Regions from separate parts of the Nocardia sp. NPDC058705 genome, predicted to be linked through region 2. Evidence: riboswitches for the same ligand, from Rfam matches in the RefSeq annotation. Region 2 holds a riboswitch; the other holds the start of a gene.
The links. Region 2 has a riboswitch for cobalamin ahead of cobN (cobaltochelatase subunit CobN). Riboswitches for the same ligand answer to the same signal wherever they lie in the genome.

Region 1 (4,122 bases), on a different contig from region 2:
GGGCGTGCATCCGGATCCTGGTCAGTGCGTCGAGTGCGCCGAACGGTTCGTCGGCCAGCAGCAACTCCGGCTCACGCACCAGCGACCTCGCCAGCGCCACCCGCTGCTGCTCACCACCGGAAAGCTCACGCGGCCAAGCCTTCTCACGCCCGGCCAAGCCGACCTCGGCCAGCGCCGAGCGCCCCCGCCGCGCGGCATCGCGCCCGGTCAACCCGAGCACCACATTGTCGAGCACCCGCGCCCACGGCAACAACCGCGAGTCCTGGAACACCACCGCCCGCTGGGTCGGCACCGTCAGCTCGCCCGAACCGGGCACCTCGGAATCGAGTTCGGCCAGCGCCCGCAGCAATGTGCTCTTGCCAGAACCGCTGCGCCCGAGCAGCGCCACGAACTCACCGCGCCGGATCTCGATGTCGATGCCGTTCAACACGATTCGCGTGCCGAAGCCGCGAGTGAGCGCGTGGGTGCGTACGACGACCCGCTCGTCGGAGCTCAGTCGCCCAGTGTCTGTCGCCATGCCAGCACCTTTCGTTCCGTTGCCCGCACGGCGAGGTCGCCGAACAGTCCGAGCAGCCCGTAGATCACCAGGCCGACGACGATCACGTCGATCTGGCCGTAGGTGCGCGCCTGCGTCATCAGGTAGCCGATCCCGCTGGTCGCGTTGACCTGTTCGACCACCACCAGCGCCAGCCAGGAGATGGTCACCGCCAGCCGCAGCCCCAGGAAGAACCCGGGCAGCGATCCCGGCAGCGCGATCCGCCGCAGAAATCCCCACCGTGACAGCCCGACCGTCTCGGCGAGTTCCACATAGCGCGCGTCGACACTGCGCAGGTAGGCGTGAGTATTGATGTAGACCGGAATGAGCACGCTGGTCGTGATGACGATCAGCTTCATCTGCTCGCCGATCCCGAACCAGACGATGAACAGCGGGATCAGCGCCAGTGTGGGGATCGCCCGCTTGATCTGCACCGGACCGTCGACCACCGCCTCGCCGATCCGGCTCAGCCCCGCGACCAGCGCCAGCACCACACCGATCACCACCCCGAGGACGAGCCCGATCACCGCACGCTGCAACGAGGTCAGCAGATTGGACTGCAACTGCCCGTCGGCGATCAGCTCACCCGCTGTCTGCGCGACCGTCCACGGCGCGGGCAGTGTCTCCGGGTCGATGGCGCCGATCGCCGAGCCGATCACCCAGGTGCCGATCAACAGCACCGGACCGAGGGCGAAGCCGAACGGAATCGGCTTGCCTGGTCCCAGCCTGCGACTGCCTCGCCCACGCGGTGCAAGGGCTTCGACCGGGGCCGTGCTCGTCCTGATCCGGCGCAGCACACCGGCATCGAGGGTGGCCATCAGCTCGCCGCCGGCGCGAACGCCGCCCCACTGGCCGTGACAGCCTCGGTGACCGCCGCGTCGAACCGCAGATCGAAACCGTCGACGGCCTCGATCTTCTTGGGCAGCTCGCCCACGGCGTCGATCGCGTCGATGGTGGTCTGCTGTCGGGCGATCAACTGCTGGTCCAGGTGCGGGAACGTGTAGGTGCCCAGCGATTCGACGATCCGCCCGGCATCCTCGGCACTGACCTTCTGACTCCCCACGTAGTACTTGGTCGCCCACTCCTCGCGATGGGTGTTGGTCCACTGCCATGCCCGCACGAACGCGCCGACCAGGGCCCGGGTAGCGGCGGCCTTCGCCGGATCCTGGACCACCGCGCGGCGCGCGTACAAGTAGGCGAGACCGCTGTAGATGCCGGTGGTTTCCGAATCGGGGATCAGCGAGGCGCCCTGGGTGCGCAGGAACCGGGTCACATTGGGTTCGATGAGTGGCGCGACATCGACCTGACCGGTTCGCACCGCGTCGGGGAACTCGGCCAGCTGCAGCCGGACCAGCTCCACATCGGTGGGCTTCAGCCCGGCCTTGGTGAGCGCCTTCAACACCGCCGCCTGCTGAGCGGTGCCCTCGGCGTACGCGATCTTCTTACCCTTCAGTTCCGTGAGCTTTGTGATCGAACGACCCGGTGCGGCAGCGAGTTTCATCGCCTTCGGGTTGGTCTGATACGAGCCGACGATCGGCACGTCCTGCCCCGCCGCCAGCGCGTGGATCGGCGGCACATCACCGACCTGACCGACATCGGCCGCACCGGCACGGAAAGCCTCCAGGATGGCCGGGCCACCGACGAAGTTCGCGAACTCGATCTTGAACGGCAGCTTGTCCAGCTCACCCGACAGCCGCAGCGCCGATTGCAGACGTTCCTGCTGATCGGCGACGACGAGCGTGGTCCCCGCCGGCACCTCGGTCGGCAGCGGCGTATCGGGGGTGCCGACCGGTGCGTCATTGCCCTGCGCACAGCCGGTCAGGCCGAGCGTCGCAACGGTTGCCACCGCGAGAAGCGCGGCGGTGGCGCGGCCACGCAGGCCGGGTCGAAAGGTGTTCGGTCGGTACATACAGGGATTGAATCAACAGCGCCCCGCGCCGAATACCTTTAGCGTTGCCGTGATTCGAAGGGCTCGCGGCGGGCCTGGCACCGCGTGCCTTGTACAGTCACGGGGTCATCCCCGGCGGGTGCGGGAATCCGGTGTAACTCCGGAACGGTCGCGCCACTGTGATCGCCTCGCGGCGAAAGTCAGACCTCCCTCGCCGGGACACCCTCTGAAAGGGCCGCGCCTTGCCTGTGGAGATTTCGCGATGACCCGTGCGCGGGTCTCGCTCGCATTACCCCTGCTCGGGGCGCTGTTGCTGGCTGCCATGATCGCAGCCACCGGATTCGGCGCGGAGATCGTGCCCGTATCCGCGGTGCTCGACACCCTCCTCGCCCGGCTCACCGGCGCGACACCCGCCGACCTCGGCATCGACACCATCGTCTGGCAACTCCGAGTGCCACGCACCCTGCTGGCCGCGGTGGTCGGCGCCGGCCTGGCACTGGCGGGCGCGGCAATGCAGACGCTGGTGCGCAACCCCCTAGCTGATCCGTTCCTGCTCGGCGTCTCGTCCGGTGCCGGTGTCGGCGCGGCCGCGGTCATCACCTCCGGGCTGTTCGCCGGTGCGGGCATCTGGGCGCTGTCCGGCGGTGCACTGCTCGGCGCGCTCGGCGCCGCGACGCTGGTCTTCCTGATCGCGCTGGCGCAAGGCGGTCTCACCCCCTTGCGGCTGGTGCTCACCGGCACCGTCCTCGGGTCGGCCTTCGCCGGGTTCAGCAGCTTCCTCGTCTTCCGCAGCACCGATCCCGCCGCCGCCGAGTCGGTGCTGTTCTGGCTGCTCGGAAGTCTCGCCGGTGCCGACTGGACGACCCTCGCCCTACCCTGCACGGTCGTCGTGGCATGCGGCGCGATTCTCTTTGCGATCGCGGGCTGGTTGGATGCGCTCACCCTCGGCGCGGACACCGCGTCGTCGGTCGGCGTCCCGGTGCGCCACCTGCGCATCGGCCTGTTCGTACTGCTCGCAGTGCTCGTCGGGGTACTCGTCGCGGTGTCGGGCGGCATCGGTTTCGTCGGCCTCGTGGTCCCCCACGCAGCACGCATGATCGTCGGCCCCCGCCACCGCAACCTACTCCCCACCTGCGCTGTCGGCGGCGCCCTGTTCCTGGTGATCGCCGACGCCGCGACCCGAATCCTGGTCCGCCCCACCGAAATCCCCGTCGGCGTCCTCACCGGCCTCATCGGCGCGCCGATCTTCCTCCTGCTGATGGGCAGACGCCGCTACCACTTCGGCGCGTCATGATTCGGGCATTCGGCCGACCGCACGAGCCTGGTTCCTCGCACAGCGCGAGGCCGCAAGGCGAACTGCGGGCCGTGGCCCTGACCTGCGCGATCGGGCGCCGGAATATCGTTGCCGAGGCGGACTTCTCGATCAGACCCGGCGAGATCGTCGGCATCGTCGGGCCCAACGGCAGCGGCAAGTCGACGCTGCTACGGGTGCTGGCCGGGGTCGACAAGCCGAAACACGGCCAGGTCCTCGTGGACGGGCAGGTACTGCACGCGCTCCGGCCCCGTCGCCGGGCAGCAGCGGTGGCGCTCGTGGCGCAGGACGAGAGTCCGCCCGCCGACATGCTGGTCGGCGAAGTGGTCGCCCTCGGTCTGACGCCCTATCTACCGCCATGGGGTCTCGGCGCCCCGCGTGAACAAC
Region 2 (4,122 bases):
CTTGCCGGGCAACCATTCCAGGTTGCCGTGCTTGCCCAGGTGCACCATCGCGTCGGCGCCGAAACCGTCGGGCGCGGACAGCCAGCGGTAGGCGGCGAGGTAGTGGTGGCTGGGCGGCAGGTCCGGGTCGTGGTAGATCGCGACGGGGTTCTCGCCGAAGCCGCGAGGCGGCTGCACCATCAGCACCACATTGCCGAAACGCAGTGCGGCGATGACGATTTCACCCTTGGGGTCGGCCGACCGGTCGACGTAGAGTTCGCCCGGCGGCGGTCCCCATGCCTCGACGACGGCTTCTCGGAGGTCTTCGGGCAGGGATTCGAACCAGCGGGTGTAGGTGGTGGCGCCGATGCGAATCGGGTTGCCCTCCAACTGTTCCGCGCTCAACCACTCGGGATCCTGGCCGCCTGCGGCGATCAACGCGTGGATCAGTGCGTCGCCGTCGCGCTCGACCAGCCCCGGGATCTCGTTGATGTCGCCGAGATCGTAACCGGCGGCGCGCAATTCGGTGAGCAGCCGGATCGCGCTGGCGGGGGTGTCGAGGCCGACGGCATTGCCGATGCGGGCGTGCTTGGTCGGGTAGGCCGAGAGCATGATCGCGATCCGCTTGTCCGCGGCCGGGATGTGGCGAAGGCGAGCGTGCCGCACGGCGATACCGGCGACCCGGGCGCAGCGTTCCGCGTCGGGGACGTACGCGGACAGGCCGTCGGCGTCGAACTCCTTGAAGGAGAACGGGACCGTGATGATGCGGCCGTCGAACTCGGGCACCGCCACCTGGGTCGCCACATCGAGCGGCGACAGGCCGTCGTCGTTGGCCTCCCACTGCGCGCGACCGCTGGTCAGGCACAGGCCCTGCAGAATCGGCACGTCCAGGGCGGCGAGCGCGGCCACGTCCCATGCCTCGTCGTCACCACCGGCCGAGGCTGTCGCGGGCTTGCTGCCACCGGCGGCGAGCACGGTCACCACGAGGGCGTCGGCGCGGCCGAGCAGGGTGAGGAGTTCGGGTTCGGCGGTGCGCAGCGAGGCCGCGTAGACCGGCAACGGCCGCGCGCCCTTGGCTTCGATCGCCTTGCACAGCGCCTCGATGTAGGCGGTGTTGCCCGCCAGGTGCTGGGCGCGGTAGTAGACGACGGCGACGGTCGGGGCGTGCGGTTCGAGGATGCGCGCGGACCGGTCGAGTTCACCCCAGGTGGGCAGTTGGGCGGGCGGTTCGAAACCGTGGCCGGTGAGCAGCACGGTGTCGGACAGGAAATTGTGCAGCTGCAGCAGGTTCTCGGCGCCCCCCGCGGCGAGGTAGTTGTGCGCGTCGGCCGCGACACCGACCGGCACGGTCGAGCATTCCATCAGCTCCGCGTCGGGCGCGATCTCACCACCCAGCGCCACCATCGGCACCCCGCTTGCCCGGATCGCGTCCAAGCCCTCTTCCCAGGCGCGCTTGCCGCCGAGGATCCGCACGATCACCAGATCAGCGCCGTCGAGCAGCTCCGGCAGGTCCTCCACGAGCAGCCGGGCGGGATTGCCCCAGCGGTACTCGGCGCCGCTTGCACGGGCGCTCAGGAGATCGGTGTCGGAGGTGGACAGCAGCAGGATCACAGGGTGAGACCTTCCTCGGGTTACGCGCCCATCGCAGGTTGCGGTGCTCGCCGGAGAGGGTCTGGCTGTTCACAGTGGCGCGACCGCACCGGATTTCCACCGGTTTCCTCGTCACCCGCCGAGCATGTCGATGCTACTGGGCCCGTCCCGCCCGCAACTTTCCAGCCCGTACCCACTGCTGGACAGGTGATCACCAGGCCCTGGTGGCGGCATCGGCCGACTGAATCCACCAGAGAAGGAAAAACCACCAGAGCCTGGTGATCTTGATCTGCTCGGTCGGTCACCCGCATCCAGGCCGCCGTCGTCAGTGGGTGGGACGTCTGGTGGTGTCCCCGACGGTGACTGCGGTGGCGACTTCGGTGAGGGCGCGGCGGATGGTGTCGCCGTAGTCGTCGTCGCCGAGGGTGTGCAGGCGTTCCCGGGCGGCTTCGATGTGTCGGGTGGCGGCGGGGAAGGCGCCGAGACGGCGGAAGTTGTCGGCGAGGTTCAGGTGCAGGGAGGGGTAGAAGCCGGCCACCTGGAGGCCCGCGTGGTGGTCGTTCAAGCGGGTGTCGGTAAGGGCGTCGGCGGCGTCGAGGGCGCGGACGTCCCAAACGAGAGCTTCGGCCGGGTCGTCGTAGGTGTCGGCCAGGTAGTGGGCGAGGGTGCAGCGGTGCAGGGGGTCGCCGGTGACGCCGATATCGGCCCAGGTTTCGAGCAAGGCGGTGCGGGCGCGGTCAACCTCACCGGTGCGGAAGTCGGTGACGCCCTGGGTGATTCGGGTCATGATCGGGTCGGCGGTGGTCATCGGGGTCTCCTCGGCGAGTTCGGGTGGGCATGGTGTTGACGACATCGACGGGTCGCCGAAGGTGGCGGACTCGAATGGGCGGGTCTGCCGATGATGAGGTGGCGTGGCGCGAACCGCTCGGGTCAGCGGAGGTTCATCGGGCGGGTTCGCATGGCATGGTCAGCGTCGACAGTGCGCCGTCGTCGGCGGAGCGGACCAGGACGGGCAGGTCCGAGGCGATGAGGTCGAGCATCACGTCGGGACCGACAGCGCCCGCGGCGGCTGGGTAGAGGGTGGTGACGGTGAAGTGGAGCGTCATCGACGGGCCGGTGATCGTTGCGGGCAGGGCTCGCTCGGTTACCTGAACCAGAGGTTTCTCAGGGTTCGCGTACCGCTCCGAGGCCGCCGTGCCGGTGGCGCCGCCCGCACTACGTGGTGCGCCGCTCGGGCCAAGCCCGTCCGGCATCGACGCACCGGACGTGACTCGTTCGCCGCCCGTATCGTGCACGTCGGCGAGCCGGTCGTCCTGTCGCGGTACGCTGCCGCCTGGTGTGACGATCACAGTGCTCGGTGGGAACATTCGCAGGGCCACCGTTGGCGCGCTGGCGTTTTCGAGCGCGTCGAGCAGATCCGCGCGGGCGAGCACGACTCTGGTGCGGACCGGCGGGAGCGCTGCCAGCATCGCCCGGTAGTCGGGGAAGTCCTCGGCCGAACAACGGCAGTGGCGGGCGTCGGGGGCCGCGCCGAACTCGCTGTTCACGCTGCCGGCTATCCCGCCACCTCGAGCAGCGACCGAGCTGGCATCGGAATCCTCAGCGGCCGTGGCGAACTCGATACCGTCCGGCGTCGGTGCGATGGCCACGGAGTATTGGCGGCGCAACCAGGAGACCGCTGAGCGGAGATCCTCGGCGTCGATCGTGGCCGTCCACGGGGTCACGGCGGGGCGGGTCGGACGCAAGGTCCTGGTGGCCAGCCGGTAGCGGTCCGTGGCGGTGAGGATCAATTCCTGCGTATTCGCCTCGAACAGGATCGTGTCGAGCACCCGCATGGCCGGGTCGGCGACGGTAGCGGTCGCGACCTGGTCGATCGCAGCCGCCAGCGCCGGTCCGCTCACCCACAAGTCGTCGCGATGAGTTCTCGGTGCACCCTCGAACCTGTGCTCTGCGTTGCGCGCCATGGCGACCGGCGATGCGGTGACTGCCGAGGCGCCCATCGAACGGCCATCGGCCGAGCAATCGAGTCGCGCTGCGCCCTGATCGCTACCCCCGCTCCCGGGTTCGGAATCCGATCCATGCGAAGCGAGGCGAGCGTCGCGGGTGGCAGTCGCGGCGGCACCCTGATCGCTACTCCCGCCGCTGAGTTCGGACTCCGATCCGTGCAGGGTGAGGAGTGCGGCGCGCGCAGCTGTCGCGGCGGTGCGGATCGTGGCCTGGTGGCGGTCCAGGTCGGTGAGGTGGTGGTCGAGTAGAGCGATCGCGCGGAGGGGGTCGGGTTCGGTGAGGAGGGCGGTGACCGCGGGCAGCGGCATGTCGACGGCGCGGAGGTGGCGCAGGAGACGGGCCGGGGCGGACTGGTCGGGGGCGTAGTAGCGGTAGCCGGTGGCCTCGTCGATGACGGCGGGGGTCAGGACTCCCGCGTCGGCGTAGAAGCGCAGGGCGCTGGCGCTCAGGCCGCAGGCGCGGGCGAACGCTCCGATGGTGATCAGCTCGGTGTCGGGCACCGATTCATCCTCGGGGTTCGAGTTGGTCGAAGGTCAAGTCGTGGGG

Region 1: it holds a riboswitch for cobalamin, as region 2 does, so the genes downstream of both, ACFW6D_RS26710 (FecCD family ABC transporter permease) here and cobN (cobaltochelatase subunit CobN) in region 2, are expected to answer to the same signal.

The regions. Positions count from the first base shown of each region.
Region 1 is NZ_JBHYRN010000030.1:2,061-6,182, reverse strand. Features, by position in the region: gene ACFW6D_RS26725 (ABC transporter ATP-binding protein) at 1-517, opposite strand, end outside; gene ACFW6D_RS26720 (ABC transporter permease) at 493-1,353, opposite strand; gene ACFW6D_RS26715 (ABC transporter substrate-binding protein) at 1,353-2,444, opposite strand; cobalamin riboswitch at 2,530-2,652, shown strand; gene ACFW6D_RS26710 (FecCD family ABC transporter permease) at 2,686-3,717, shown strand; gene ACFW6D_RS26705 (ABC transporter ATP-binding protein) at 3,789-4,122, shown strand, end outside.
Region 2 is NZ_JBHYRN010000001.1:631,417-635,538, forward strand. Features, by position in the region: gene cobN (cobaltochelatase subunit CobN) at 1-1,590, opposite strand, end outside; cobalamin riboswitch at 1,625-1,752, opposite strand; gene ACFW6D_RS02775 (hypothetical protein) at 1,895-2,377, opposite strand; gene ACFW6D_RS02780 (MerR family transcriptional regulator) at 2,511-4,076, opposite strand; gene ACFW6D_RS02785 (hypothetical protein) at 4,110-4,122, opposite strand, start outside.